DNA from 2 places in the Pseudoalteromonas sp. THAF3 genome. Region 1 is predicted to be linked to the other one. Evidence: predicted binding sites of a transcription regulator. Region 1 holds the regulator's gene; the other holds the start of a gene.

Region 1 (7,778 bases):
TACTCCACAAAAATGCGCTAAGCTTATGAGTATTCACTCGCACACCAATTAGAGGAAAACTGCACTGTGCTTATAAAAATTATTATTGTTGCGCTGCTACTTTTTGTCATATACACCTTATTCCGTGCCATGTTGGCTATGCTGAAGTCTGACTCCAAGGTGCCGATGTCGCACTACTTAGGCAAACGTGTTGCCTTGTGCGCCATCGTCCTGATTATTATTCTGCTCGCACAGCAAGCTGGCTTGCTGCGCTTTAACCCTTCTCCTATCACAACACATACACAAATACGAATAGACACAACCACACCACATCAACAAAGTGCCAATACCAAGCCGCAGCCTGAAATGCGAAGTGCTTTTCACTGCTAAAGTGCCCTTTGATTACGCGAATGAGTACCACGGTAAGCATGATCGCCCCTAAGGTGACATGCATACCGTGGAAGCCTGTGAGCAAGAAGAAGGTATTGCCATAAATACCCGAGTCTAACTTAAGGCCTAGATCCTGATATGCGTGAATGTATTCTTCCCCTTGAAGAAACAGAAATACCGCGCCGAGTATCACCGTCAGAGCAAGAAACACCGTAAGCTGTTTACGGTTGTCTTTCTCAATTGCAGTATGCGCAAACTGTAAAGTCACCGAAGAAACTAGCAAAATAATGGTATTAATTAGCGGCAAACCTTGCCATCCCATAGCCTGAGTTGTATCACCGCCTGGTGTTAACTCTAGCGGCCATGAGGCGCTAAATTCAGGCCATAACACTTCGTTGGTCATCAAGTTATTACCCTCACCACCAAGCCAAGGTACAGCCAACATACGGGCATAAAATAGCGCCCCAAAAAAAGCGCCAAAGAACATGACTTCTGAGAAAATGAACCAGCTCATTCCTTGTTTAAAAGAACGATCCATTTGCGCCGAATACAAGCCACTTTGTGACTCATTAATCACATTGCGAAACCACCCCACCAGCATGTACACCAGCACCGCAATACCAGCAATAAGCCAATAGGTACCAGAGCCACCGCCTTGCTCTAACTGCATAACGCTAAGACCCGCGCCCACAGCGATAAAAAACAACGCAACAGCCCCCACTATCGGCCAGGGGCTTTGCTCCGGAACATAATATTTTTCGTATTGATTACTCATTTCGTTAACCTCGCTCGGTTTATCGCGCTTGCGCTGCGAGTAAGTCTTGTCGCTTAGCGCTGATATCAAAGAGGGTGTAAGATAGCGTTAATTCCTCATACTCCTGCGGCAACGCAGGGTCGACATAAAAGCGCAATTGGTATTCAAGCCGTTCATTGGCTTGTAGCGGCTGCTGGTCAAAGCAAAAACACGCCAATTTGTGTAAATACTTGGCTGCGAGCCCTGGAGAAACAGATGGAATAGCCTGCATGACTCTCGGCTCACCACTGGTATTCGCTGCGGCGAATGTCACCACTGTCATCGCCCCGGGTTTCACCACCACTTCTTGCTTTTGCGCTAACACTTCAAAGGGGGCACCACTTTGCGCATGGGTTGTAAAGCTCACCGTCACTTCGCGAGAGTCATCCACATGCTCGCTTTGCTGCGCCTGTTCGAGTGAGGGCTTACCATTAAGCCCTGTTACTTCGCAGAACACGTCGTAAAGCGGCACCAAGGCAAAGGCGAACGCAAACATGCCGATGACGCTGATGACTAGTTTCTTTAATAACGGTGCGTGGTTCATTACTGCACCTTAGGTGGCGTTTCAAAGGTGTGGTAGGGTGCCGGAGATGCCACCTCCCACTCCAAGCCTTCTGCGCCATCCCACACTTTCGCTGGTGCTTGCTCTCCAGCCTTGATGCACTTGAACACCACGGCAACGAACAGCAGTTGAGAGAGACCAAAGGCGAAACCACCAATACTGATAATGGCGTTAAAATCAGCAAACTGCAGCGCATAGTCTGGAATACGTCGTGGCATACCCGCCAAACCTACAAAATGCATGGGGAAGAACAGCACATTAACGCTAACCAACGACAGCCAGAAATGCCATTTCGCTAACGTGGTGCTATACATGTGCCCAGTCCATTTTGGCAGCCAGTAATAAGCAGCGGCCATAATCGAGAACACCGCCCCTGTCACTAAAACATAATGGAAGTGCGCCACCACGAAGTAGGTGTCATGGTACTGGAAATCCACTGGGGTAATTGCCAACATCAATCCTGAGAAGCCCCCGAGGGTAAACAACACAATAAAGGCGATAGCAAACATCATTGGTATTTCAAAGCTGATGGCACCGCGCCACATAGTGGCTACCCAGTTAAATACTTTTACTCCCGTTGGCACCGATATCAACATGGTCGAGTACATAAAGAACAATTCCCCGGCCAGTGGCATACCGGTGGTAAACATATGGTGGGCCCACACCACAAAAGACAGCAAGGCGATGGAGGCCGTGGCATATACCATGGACGAATAGCCGAACAGTTTTTTGCGTGAAAAGGTAGGAACTATGGTGGAGATAATGCCAAACGCTGGCAAAATCATAATGTACACTTCCGGGTGACCAAAGAACCAAAAGATATGCTGGAACATCACAGGGTCGCCACCACCGGCTGCATTGAAGAAATCAGTGCCAAAATACTTATCAGTGAGCACCATGGTCACCGCACCCGCCAACACCGGCATCACTGCAATTAATAAAAACGCAGTGATCAACCAGGTCCACACAAATAGCGGTAATTTCATCCACTTCATCCCTGGAGCACGCATATTAACGATGGTCACAATGACATTAATGGCCCCCATGATGGAACTTATCCCCATAATGTGAATGGCAAATACAAACAGGGCAGTATTGTCGTTGCTGTAGGTGGTTGATAAGGGCGCATAGAAGGTCCATCCAAAGGCTGGACCGCCGCCTTCCATAAACAGCGACAGCAATAGGATGGCAAAAGCGAATGGCAGAATCCAAAAGCTCCAGTTATTCATTCGCGGCAAAGCCATATCTGGCGCGCCAATCATCATGGGGATCATCCAGTTAGCTAAGCCCGTGAAGGCAGGCATCACGGCGCCGAAGACCATAATCAAACCATGTACTGTGGTCATTTGGTTGAAAAAATGAGGGTCAACCAGCTGAAGTCCTGGTTGGAATAACTCGGCTCGGATCACCATTGCCATGGCGCCACCGGTTAAAAACATCAACAACGAAAATAATAAGTACAAGGTGCCGATGTCTTTGTGGTTAGTAGTAAAAAGCCAGCGTTTTATTCCGGTTGCAGGCCCGTGATGTTCATGTGTTGCAGCTGCTGTACTCATTGTTCCTCCCCATCAATATAGGCCTGAATCACGCTTGGTTGAACGATGTCACCGGTTTCATTACCAAAGGCATTGCGTTGGTAAGTAACCACCGCAGCCAACTCTTTAAGCGTAAGTTGACCGACAAATGCCTGCATCGCAGTCCCTGGCTTACCGTGCACCACAATATCGATATGGTCGTTAATATCGCCGGTGGCTATTGGACTGCCTTTTATGGCGGGGAAGACTCCAGGTAAACCAAGCCCCGTAGGCTGATGACAAGCTGCGCAGCGCGTGATGTACACTTGCTCGCCCGATGCCATTAGCTCATCTTCAGAGAGGATTTGTTCTAGCAGCTCAGCATCGGCCTGCGCCTGAGCTTGCTTCGCTTGTTTCTGCTCTGCCAGCCAAGCGTCAAACTCTTCAGGGGGTTTTGCTTCTACGACCACCGGCATAAAACCGTGGTCTTTACCGCATAACTCGGCGCACTGGCCGCGATACGTACCCGGTTCGTTTACGCGTGTCCAAGCTTCGTTGATAAACCCAGGGTTAGCGTCTTTCTTTACTGCAAAATCGGGCACCCACCAAGAGTGAATGACGTCATCTGAGGTCATTAAAAAACGTACTTTTTGATTAGTGGGAATAACCAAGGGTTTATCTACTTCGAGGAGGTAATTGTCGCCCTTATTTTGCGCATTTTTGATTTGCTCTTGAGGCGTTGACAGCAGTGAGTAAAAGCCCACATCGTGGCCCATATACTCGTAGTGCCATTTCCATTGTGAACCAGTCACCTTAATAGTGATATCGGCCTTTGTTGTATCCTCCATAGCAATCAGGGTTTTGGTGGCCGGTACAGCCATGGCTATGAGAATAACAAATGGAATCGCTGTCCAAAGTATTTCTACTTTGGTGCTTTCATGAAAGGTAGCGGGGGTGACCCCTTTTGACTTGCGGTGTTTGAGCAGCGCCCAAAACATCACCGCGAAAACAACCACACCAATCACACAGCATATAATAAATATGGTCATGTGTAGTTGGTAAACATTTTCGCTAATGTCAGTTACCCCTTGGCGCAAGTTGTACTTGCTATTCGCGGACACCAATTGAGGGAATAACAGACATAGCAACATGAGGGAGCTCAGCTTCTTCATGTGTACCATCTCCTTATTGTTGCGCAATGCAAGGAAGAGGCGGTTACAGCTTAATACCCAATCTTCGTTATTATTATGCTTTTACCAGTCGACAACTTTGACCCTAAATAAACTGTTGAAAAACCGACCAGCAAAGCCTGTAATATAACCAATTAGTCAAAGATTGAGCTAATAGCAAGTTAATACACTATTTTTGTTTACGTTTTATTAATAAATTAACAGGGAGATTCAAGCTGTTAGAAAGCACTGTGGCTAAGGAGGAAACATGGGGAAAGCCCCTAATAACAGACCTATTAGAGGCAAAATAAGTAAATTTAATTACATCCAGTCGGCGTTTCGGATCACACCTACAGCTAAGCCTTCAATATTAAAGGATTCGTTCTCTAAATCGACTTCGATGGGTGTGAATTCTTCATTCTCTGCATGCAGCAGAACCTTACGCCCTGCTTTTTCTAAGCGCTTCACGGTGACATCTTCATCAACCCGCGCGACCACCACTTGGCCGTTTTCAGCCACCTGAGTGCGATGTACCGCTAATAAGTCACCATCCATAATGCCGATATCTTTCATACTCATGCCATTTACGCGCAGCAAATAATCTGCAGCAGGCTTGAACAACAATGGGTCTATCTGGCAGTGACTCTCTATATGCTGTTGGGCAAGAATGGGCTCGCCCGCAGCAACACGGCCAATTAAAGGCAGGCCCAATTGTTCGGGTTCTTCTTCCTCGACCAATTGAATACCTCGACTCGCGCCAGGCTTCATTTTGATTACGCCTTTCTTAGCCAACGCCTTAAGATGTTCTTCTGCGGCGTTAGCACTGCGAAACCCCAGTGTTTGTGCAATTTCTGCACGCGTCGGCGGCATGCCGGTATCTTTAATAAAGACTTTAATCAGCTCAAGAATTTGCGATTGGCGTTTAGTTAATGGGCGCATACAACTGGGTTTCCATACAGTACATTTAACTGTGAGTATATACAGTTAAATGAAAATCGCAAATAAAATCAGGGAATTTGCTGACCATTGCAACCTTAATTAATGCAACTTCGCTTTTATTCATATGCAACCTCACCTCATACTCATAAAGTGATAGGTGACGAATGCGCGACAATGCTTTAAAGTAGCGCTATTTTAGTCATGTTATTAAGCAGTTAGATGACTCGCCAAGGTGTATTTTCAGCGTTCCTTTTACTTATTTCGGCACTGACGATAGGTGCGTGCAAAGCCGATACGGTCAAGATGTCGCGCAGCGGCCTTTGTCACCCTGAAGACTCGGCTCATTATCAACGCACTCAATCTTTCACTCCCTATGCGAACTTAGAAAGCTGTCTAGCAGACGGTGGACGTTTACCAAAGAACTACACTAAACAAACATCAGAAAATAGTTATCATCGGGGTAACTGGCCACATTGGCTAGACACCGATCACGACTGCCAAGATGCCCGTGCTGAAGTGCTGATTGCCCAATCACACAGTGATGTAAGCTACACCACTCAAGCGCGCTGCACCGTCACCAGCGGCCAGTGGCATGACCCTTATTCGGGGCAGTTACTACGCAATGACGATGACTTAGATATAGACCATATTGTGCCGCTTAAATTTGCCTATGAACACGGTGCTGCCACCTGGAGTCGTTCGCAAAAGGCACAATTTGCCAACGATATGGAGAATTTGCTTGCTGTTGATGATGGCCTAAATCGTAGCAAAGGCGCAAAAGGCCCTTGGCAATGGTTGCCGCCGCATCAAGATTACCGCTGTCAGTACATTCAGCGCTTTAATTACATCATGAGCAAGTATGACCTTCGCTACTCGCAAAACGAAAAAGACCAAGTTCAGAGTTTGCTGCAAAGCTGCGTAGGTGAAACTTTAAACCTCAGCGCACTACCTACAACCTTGCACCAATAACCAACCGCTTGTAAGTAAATATTCTATATTGATAGAGCATCCAATGAACTCGTTGGCGAGGATATATGCTCAATATCACTATACACGAAACACACAATACCGCCCTACTCGAACCACAAGGCCAGCTGACAGCAGAAGACTTTGCAGCAGCCGTGCGTATTATCGACCCTTATATTGAACAGCATACAAAGCTACATGCTCTCATTATTGCTACTGAACACTTTCCGGGTTGGGACTCATTTGCCGCATTACTCTCTCATCTGCAATTTGTGCGCGACCATCATCAAAAGGTGAATAAAGTAGCCATTGCCACCAATTCGTTGCTTGGTAACTTTGCCCAGCACCTTGGCGCACACTTTATTCATGCAGAAGTTAAATCCTTTCGTTATGAACAACGTGAACAAGCGAAGCGCTGGGCACAAAGCCCTTAACTAAAAGCGGCTACCAGGCTGATTCAAAAACGCCTGTTCAGTGTCGCTCGATTGCCGACCGAGAATATCATTACGATGTGGATAACGCCCAAAACGGTCAATGATTTCTTTGTGAGCCAGTTCATATTTATAGTTACTTAAGGGCCGAAAAAGCTGCTCGGCCACCACATGAATCGCCTGGCTCTCACTGTGCATATAGGGCATGTATAAGAAACTACGCTCGGTATCATCAAGCTCTAAAGCAAACTTTTTCTCCACCGCATTCTGCGCCAAACATAAAGCCAGTGCATCGGTTGCAAACGCTTGGGCCGTATCGCGGAACATATTACGAGGAAACTGATCCAGCACTATAATTTCACATAACGCGCCTCGAGCAGATTTTCGCCAAGAATAAAGCTCGCCTTGGCGCGCTGCCTCGTAAGTAGGTAAAAATTGCTTTTTTACTGTGGCGTCAAAATCGGCGCTTTTTTTAAACCAATCCTGTGGACTGCTGTGAGTAAACCAAAATTCGTAAACGGATTCATATTGCATGATGATCTAATGGCGAAAGTTTGCTTTCGTCCGGCAACTATTGTTTAGTTACAGCTAAGGCCAAAAGGTAGTAATTCGCAAGCTCTGAGGTATTTTTTATGAAGCTATTTATATTTGAACATTGCCCCTATTGTATAAAGTCATTACTGGTTGCACGCGCCTTGGGGCTAGAGGTGGACGTGCGCTTCCTACTCAACGATGACGAGGCCACGCCCAACCAGTTAGTGGGTAAAAAAATAGTGCCTATTTTGGTCAAAGATGATGATACCGCGATGGCCGAAAGCTTAGATATTGCCGAGTATTTCTGTACTCTTGCCAACAAGGAGCTGTCACTGGGAGAGCACTTTAATCAAGCCCAACAGTGGGTTGAAAAGCATCTTGAAACCTTTTTACGGCTGACCTTTGTGCGTTGGCCGCAACTGGCCCTGCCGGAATACGCTATTGATACAGCTATCAGCTATTTTCGCGAGAAGAAAGAGCAGCGCTTGGGCGAATCTTTCG
Region 2 (7,778 bases), 1.5 Mb from region 1:
GTGCGCTCAAGTCAGTAATAAAACCTACAAACATGCGCTTTTGTCCGGGAATAGCGACTTCGCCAACCCCTAAACGAATGGGGATCAGCGCGCCATTTTTATGTTCGGCGTTGACCTCACGTCCAGAACCAATAATGTTTTTAATGCCGGTACTTTGGTAGGCACTTAAGTAATTATCATGTTGATTGGCGATTTCTTGCGGCATCAGCATTTTTACGTTTTCGCCAATCACTTCATCGCGATGATACCCGAGTATACGCTCAGCTCCGGCGTTGAAGCTCAGTACTTGGCCTTTCGCACTAATGGTAATAATGCCATCAACGGCGGTATTGAGGACCGCTTCAAGGCGTGATTGAGTGATAAGTTGTTGCTGAAGGGCCAAGCGATAGCGCATCACACTGTGCAATAAAGCAATGAGACCACTGAGCAAGAGGCTTACAATAGCAATACTCAGAGCGAGATCGGTTACATGGCTATTATCGGTGAGCTCACTGTACACCGGGGATTGGGCCACAAATCGTGCCGCTTGCATCCCGGTATAATGCATGCCAGAGACTGCGCAGCCCATAACAATGGCGCTGAGAATACGATAACCGGTTTGCCCTAGAGTGCTGCGCCCTGTGGGTTGTAAATATAAATGAGCGGCCAGGCCGAGCCATGCGAGAATGACCGCCACTAATACAGAGACAACAAACCAAAGTGGGTCATAGCCTAGCATTGGCCCTAGGCGCATCGCGGCCATACCCGTGTAATGCATAACCCCTATGCCGGCGCCCAACAGCAGGGCACTGAGCGCAAGCTTGGCTCGAGAAGGGTTGTTCGTACTGAGTAAATGGAACCCTAAGGCAGTGGCTAAAAAGACAGGGATGAATGACACCACCGTCACTGTGAAATCATAGTCGACGCTGACGCATAAGCTAAATGCCAGCATTCCGATAAAGTGCATACTCCACACGCCAGCGGCAAAAGCGGCGGCACTTGCTGGCAGTGCCATGCGATAAAATGGAGTGTGGCGTTGTTGTTGAGCAAATTCCCTTAATTGCAGTGCAAAGAAAGATGCAAAAATAGCAACAGTGACCGAAAGTAACACTAAGGCCCAATCATAGCTGCCATTAACCAGCAATTCGGGAGCAGGGTCGGTAATAAAAAACTGAGAAAACATAAAGTACTTCGATACTCCAACAACGGATGCCAAGTGGCAATCACAGCCTAGCACAGTGAAAAACCACGTGTCGCGCACAAAAGTGAAAGCGCCCTGTATCTTACAATGACACTGATTGTTCTATCAGCGCAGCGACGGCTGAGTTTAGTTATTTATGAGTGCGCTGCAAGCTTACCCAAGGGCGTAATTACGGTATCATATTAGTAGCGCTGCAAAGGATGTACTTAATATTAGCACATTGTTTGGCAAACCCTTTTAGTTCAAGTAATTACAACAAAGGTTTAATATGAGTAGGCAATATGATGTGCACTATAGCCGTCGACGAACGCTCGCTTTGGTGGTCAAAAATCAGCAAGTGAGTGTGAAAGCGCCTTATGGGGCATGTCGTGATTTCATTGCAGACTTCGTTGAGAGCAAACAGGCGTGGATAAACAAACAATTACATAAACAATCTGATATTGAAGCGGCTAGGTATAACCCTTGGCTACATGGTCGCATTATGCTTTTCGGTGAATTACGTGCAATAGAGGTAAGCGAGAGCTCACTTGAGCAGACAGATAACCAAACGATAAACATCGTAATCAGTAAGCGAGTGAAGCATCGCCAGCGCTATTTTAATCAACAGCTATTGGCACTGATGCACGATGAATTATCTGATCACTTATCGGCCCGCATAATGCAGTGGCAAAAGGTGATGAATATCGCCGCTAACGGCATTAGCGTTAAAGTGTACAAGCGTCGTTGGGGCAGTTGCGATTCGCGTGGTGAGTTATGTTTTAATACCTTGCTGGCAGGAGCTCCGCATTGGGTTATTGACTATGTCATAGTTCACGAGCTGGCGCACCGGGTACATATGGATCACAGCCATCAATTTTGGGCACTGGTTAATGGCTACTACGAGCATACCGACCAAGCACGGTTATGGCTTAAAGAGAATGCACATCTGTTGGATTTTGTACGATAGGAAAGTGGTGGAGGGAGCTGGATTCGAACCAGCGAAGGCAATGCCGTCAGATTTACAGTCTGATCCCTTTGGCCGCTCGGGAACCCCTCCAATAGAATGATGTGTGTTGTTAAGTGGTGGAGGGAGCTGGATTCGAACCAGCGAAGGCAATGCCGTCAGATTTACAGTCTGATCCCTTTGGCCGCTCGGGAACCCCTCCTAAACAACGGCGGCGATAATAGCAAACTCAGAGTCCAAGTAAAGAAAAAAACTAAAGAAAGCTGAAAAAAGGCCGATAACTGCTTAGAAGTAATTCAGGTTGAATAAAGTTTATGCAAGTTAAGCCCGTCATTCGTAACGAACTACAAATGGACTCGCAATTATGTCGCAGTGTCCATGAGGCCCGTCGTGGAGACTTTGCTTGGCTGTTAGCATCATTATCAGCAGATGCACTCGATTTTGCCCAGTTTCACCTTCCCAAATCGGAACTAGAATCTCACCAAGTGGATGAGCAGCGATTGCGATTGCAGTTGGGCGCTGCGCCTGCAAAACCAACGGCATTACCGGATTACCACATAGATAGAGCTCAGCATGACAGGGCATTATTGGCGCAAAGCTCAATGACAACTCTGCGATTAAAAGAGTGTCTAACCCCGGAGCCTTTGGCAGTGCGAGACGACAAAACCTATGTTCCACTACTTATAATTGATAATTGTGATCCGAGCGTACAGGCAAAACATCATCGCCAATATGAGCCACTGAACGAGCCGCAAATGGATAGTGCAGCCTTTTACGATCAACTTGTGGATATGAATAAGTCCTCGCCTTTAGCACACGCGTAATGGCCTGCGCATAATGGCGCTTGGCCAGTCAGAGCGCGCTAATCAGGGTGCAATAGCAGGGGCGCGCCAAGGGTTCCTTGTACTAATTAAGCGAATACCTAAAGCTGCCACTGGGCGACGGCATCACATCAAGACATACAGCATTTTTTGAATTTATTGCTACTTAAGCATGGGCAGGGATCGTTGCGTTTAAGCTTTACATCAGCGGCTTCAAACAACTGCCCGCTGTCGTATTTCCACTGGTGGTGCTGTTGAATGAACTGTGAGCGTTCATGAATACAGTGAAGGGTATCAGCAATGATGTAAAAAGCCTTAAATTCAACATAGGCCAAAGCATCGCCAGGCTCATAATCCATTATGTGTAAGCGTACAAAATGCGCAGCTTGGGCAAATTCAGCCACTTCCTCTCTGGGGTTTTGTTCTAGGGCTTTCTCTGAGCAGGTAAAACATAAGTAATCAATAGCTTGTTCACAAAATGCACTATAACGAGAGCGCATCAGGCTCTGGGCGTCGGGGGCATCAATAGCTCTACTTACAAACCGGCCGCAGCAATCAGCAAAAGGCTGCGGCAATCCACAATGGCACATCGCATTTTCTAACTACAAGGAATCACGCCACTATATTAGCAGACTTGTAACTGCGAGGGCACAGTTGTTTGTTCGCTGGCGTTATGCTCGGTAGTGAAACAGTAAAGCTGTGCTTTAGCTTGGTGGGTATTGAGTTGTAAGGCTTCGAGTTGTTGCTGTTTTAAAATGTCCGTCCAGGTGATCACCGCCGCAAAACGGCCATTTTGCAGCGCACAATTAAGCATGTATTCCATATCAACAACATGTTTAGCCCGAATTACCAGCAATTTATTCGTGTCGATAGAGCACGCGTCCAATAGGTGGCGGCTGGGCACATTGTCAGGGGCGACTAATAGCGTCCAGCCATTATTTTGATTGTAGCGATGAACGATTTTAAGCATCTCAAATGTTGCAGAGATCTCATCCTCAGTTTTTACGATATTGATCACATTAGGGTTATCTTGCTGATAGCTTTTAACATGACGAACACTTGCTGTATGTAACATAATTGCCTCGCTGTGGATTTTGTGAACCATATACAGTGTTTTATACAGTATTTGTATACAGTAGTTTATACAGTTATTCAGTGCAAGTTTTTTTTGTTTCTTTTTTAAACGTCTTGTTTGTTGCTTTAAACGCTTAGCGATACCGAAGAAGCTAAAGCTGTATTTCGGTGCCAATATTGCTGCGTAAACATGCGGTCATTTGTCCGCATTTATGCTAGTATCCGCCGCTTCTATTTTACGTATCACTGTTTACTCCTATGTTCGAAAGACTGTTCAAAATAAAATCGCATGGAAGCTCCGTTAAGCGCGAGGTTATCGCAGGACTCACGACCTTTATCACCATGGTGTACATCGTGTTTGTCAACCCGGCAATGCTAGCAGAGGCGGGAATGGACCAAGGGGCAGCATTTGTAGCGACCTGTATTGCTGCTGCTATCGGTTGCTTCATTATGGGTTTTTGGGCGAATTATCCGTTGGCATTAGCGCCAGGCATGGGCTTAAATGCATTTTTTACCTACGGCGTAGTATTAGGTATGGGTTACACCTGGCAGGCGGCTTTAGCGGCGGTATTTATGTCGGGGTGTATCTTTTTAGCGTTGAGCCTATTTAAGGTCAGAGAGTGGATAATCAATGCCATTCCACTGGTACTTAAGCGCGCTATTGCCACGGGGATTGGCGCTTTTCTGGCGCTCATCGCACTGAAAAACGCGGGTATTGTTGTTGCCAGTCCAGCCACGCTCGTTCAGATGGGTGATATTACCAGCAGTGGGCCTTTGCTCGCTATCCTGAGCTTTTTCGTAATAGCGGCGTTGTTGTATCGTGATATTAAAAGCGGCGTATTGATCAGTATCATGTTGGTAACAGGCATTGCGTTATCTTTGGGGCTGGTTGAATATCAAGGGGTGATCTCAGCGCCACCGTCCATCGCTCCTACCTTTATGCAATTAGATTTTGCCTCGGCGTTAGAGTTATCCATGCTCAGTGTCATTTTCGCATTCTTGTTTGTGGATTTGTTCGACACCTCAGGCACCTTAGTGGCGGTAACGCAAAAAGCTGGCCTAGCCGATGAGCAAGGGCGTATGCCACGTTTGGGTCGAGCACTGAGTGCCGATAGTACGGCGACAATTGCAGGCTCTATGCTTGGCACCTCTACGACCACTTCCTACATCGAGTCAGTATCCGGTGTGTCAGTGGGTGGGCGTACAGGCTTAACAGCTGTGGTGGTGGGCTGTTGCTTCCTACTGATGATGTTTTTTGCTCCTTTGGCAGCCATGGTTCCAGCTTATGCAACAGCGGGTGCGATTTTGTATGTCTCGGTGCTCATGCTGCAAAACCTTAAGCTGGTTGATTGGGATGATATGACAGATGCGATTCCAGTTGCCGTGGTGCTGTTGATGACGCCGTTAACTTTTTCCATTGCCCACGGCATTGCCCTTGGCTTTATCGCCTATACGGCGGTGAAATTAGTGTGTAATAAGGGGGCGGAGATTAGCTTGAGTGTGTGGATTCTAACAGTACTATTTTTGCTTAAGTTCATGTTTTTATCTTAGTAAGCAAGGTCATATATAACAGCTAAAAAGGCACAGCTATGACGCTGTGCCTTTATTTTTTGTATGAGCCAACGAGCTTCAAAAAACCAGCCTCTATTGTCAATTGTCGCTTCTTGACGTCGCACTTCGTAGTTGTACTTCAGCACACTCAGATCATGGCTAGCCCTGCCTACCGGCGCAGCATTATGGAGAGTTTGGTTTTGGGTGTTGGCACACACAGCTGGAAGGTATGTATGGCTCAATGATTGAAGGTAGTGGGCAGATTTTGCGTAAGGTATTTACCCTGCATGGCCCGGTACAGGCAGCAGATAGGCGATGTTTAAAATCGGCCTATCTGTTATAGCTTGATTTGCGCTGTTACCACTTTTTCTTTGGCGCGAATAACACATCCAAATCATCTTTTTCTTCCTCTTCGCGTTTTTTACGGGCGGAGGCGTTAGAGGCTTTCAATTCAGAGCTGATCTCGTTGAGATAATCCTCAAGCTGATTTTTTTTATTCGTGACATAGTCGTCGCTGTAATTCAGGGCGGTAATTGTGGCATACGCCTTTTCGAAATACTGCCGTGCCGAGCCAACCATATTAGCGTTTCTTGCAGCCACGCCGCGCTTAATTTGGCTTTCAATATTTATCTTTAATTGCAGGCGCTCAAAGGTTTTGTCCTCTTGCATAAACACAGGGGTATCGATTTTGCCCTTGCTGTGTTCAGAGCGCATGATGGTGCGCAGCTTCTTTATTCCCTGTATCAATGAAATAAGCTGTTTGTCATGATCGGGAAGAACAAAGTTCTCGCCCATATTGGCGCTCTCATCAACGCCACTGGTTAAGCGAGTTTTTGCATCATTAAGCCGAGATTTAAGCTCTTTCGAGGAGGGTGACAACTCAACCATGGCGGCAAGCGCATCGTGAATTCGACGATAAAGAATCATCATCACATTATTAGATAACGGGATATTGACACTGTTGACCAGCACTTCTTCCGTCTCTTCTATTATTTTTTTCTGCTTTGCGAGCTCTTGGCGGCGCTGAGCTTCTTGCTTTTCTTTATGCTGTTGCACTGCACTTACCCAAACCGCAATAACGATAAGCGCGACAATTAACATAATAATGATAGAGACTATCATACCCCGATTCTCTTACTCATTGAGTTGCCCAATTACCACCCATCTTAACCGAAAGAACCTAGGTTGGGGTAGTAATACACGTTAAATTCATGAAATAACATTAAATAAAATAAGAGTATAGGAGAACATCGCAGCCTTGAACATAAATCAACAGTACCGAGACATAATTAAATGTGCTAGCCTAGCTAATCGCAATAGCTAAAATGTATAAGAAGATGGGCTCAAGGTGTTGATTTGCCTTCCCATTCACCAGGAAGATTAGGGTCTAGGCCACTGCGTATAACGCCTGGTGCAATCGCAAGTAAAATAATAATAGAAAGTAACAACGACCATGAAACTACAGCAGCTAAAGTATATTGTTGAGGTGCTTAATCATAACCTCAATGTATCCGCCACAGCGGAGAGTCTTTATACTTCGCAGCCCGGTATCTCCAAACAAGTACGTATGTTGGAAGACGAATTAGGGGTGCAAATTTTTGGACGCAGTGGCAAGCACCTGACGCACGTAACTAGTGCCGGTAAAGACATTATCAATATTGCTCGTGAGATTCTCTCCAAAGTCGAGGGAATTAAGGCTGTAGCCAATGAGCATACCTTGCCAGACCAAGGTAAACTTAATATTGCCACCACCCACACTCAAGCGCGTTATGCTTTGCCGGAAGTCATTCAAGGCTTTATGAAAAAGTACCCGGCGGTTTCATTGCATATGCATCAAGGTACGCCGCAGCAAATCTCTGATGCAGCGGCACGTGGAGATGCTGATTTTGCTATTGCAACAGAAGCCTTACACTTGTATTCCGACTTAGTGATGTTGCCTTGCTATCACTGGAATCGCAGTATTGTGGTAGCGAAAACTCACCCGCTGGCGCAAAAAGCCGATAACCTTAGTATTGCTGATGTTGCTGAGTTTCCGCTGATCACTTATGTGTTTGGCTTTACGGGTCGCTCAGAGCTAGACAAAGCGTTCAATGCTCAGGGGTTAGAACCTCATATAGTCTTCACCGCCACTGATGCGGACGTTATAAAAACCTATGTACGTTTAGGTTTGGGTGTCGGGGTGGTCGCCTCGATGGCTGTTGATGAAATC

Evidence for each region. Region 1 encodes LexA, which represses DNA repair genes until DNA is damaged. Its sites were predicted from a motif close to TACTGTATNNNNATACAGTA; they were not measured.
Region 2: a site for LexA is predicted at 4,063-4,082, ahead of FIU82_RS05585 (SulA-like leucine-rich domain-containing protein). Genes of this name have one in related genera too.

What each region holds. Positions count from the first base shown of each region.
Region 1 covers NZ_CP045418.1:2,980,635-2,988,412, forward strand. The annotation lists gene FIU82_RS13955 (SURF1 family protein) at 1-37, opposite strand, end outside; gene FIU82_RS13960 (DUF2909 domain-containing protein) at 130-369, shown strand; gene FIU82_RS13965 (cytochrome c oxidase subunit 3) at 269-1,144, opposite strand; gene FIU82_RS13970 (cytochrome c oxidase assembly protein) at 1,164-1,706, opposite strand; gene ctaD (cytochrome c oxidase subunit I) at 1,706-3,280, opposite strand; gene coxB (cytochrome c oxidase subunit II) at 3,277-4,410, opposite strand; gene lexA (transcriptional repressor LexA) at 4,729-5,346, opposite strand; gene FIU82_RS13990 (HNH endonuclease family protein) at 5,566-6,315, shown strand; gene FIU82_RS13995 (STAS/SEC14 domain-containing protein) at 6,381-6,746, shown strand; gene FIU82_RS14000 (DUF924 family protein) at 6,747-7,277, opposite strand; gene grxB (glutaredoxin 2) at 7,376-7,778, shown strand, end outside.
Region 2 covers NZ_CP045418.1:1,214,280-1,222,057, forward strand. The annotation lists gene FIU82_RS05555 (MHYT domain-containing protein) at 1-1,162, opposite strand, end outside; gene FIU82_RS05560 (M48 family metallopeptidase) at 1,449-2,126, shown strand; tRNA gene FIU82_RS05565 (tRNA-Tyr) at 2,132-2,216, opposite strand; tRNA gene FIU82_RS05570 (tRNA-Tyr) at 2,241-2,325, opposite strand; gene FIU82_RS05575 (VC2046/SO_2500 family protein) at 2,438-2,947, shown strand; gene FIU82_RS05580 (YchJ family metal-binding protein) at 3,076-3,444, opposite strand; gene FIU82_RS05585 (SulA-like leucine-rich domain-containing protein) at 3,570-4,019, opposite strand; gene FIU82_RS05590 (NCS2 family permease) at 4,277-5,569, shown strand; gene FIU82_RS05595 (hypothetical protein) at 5,927-6,691, opposite strand; gene cysB (HTH-type transcriptional regulator CysB) at 7,023-7,778, shown strand, end outside.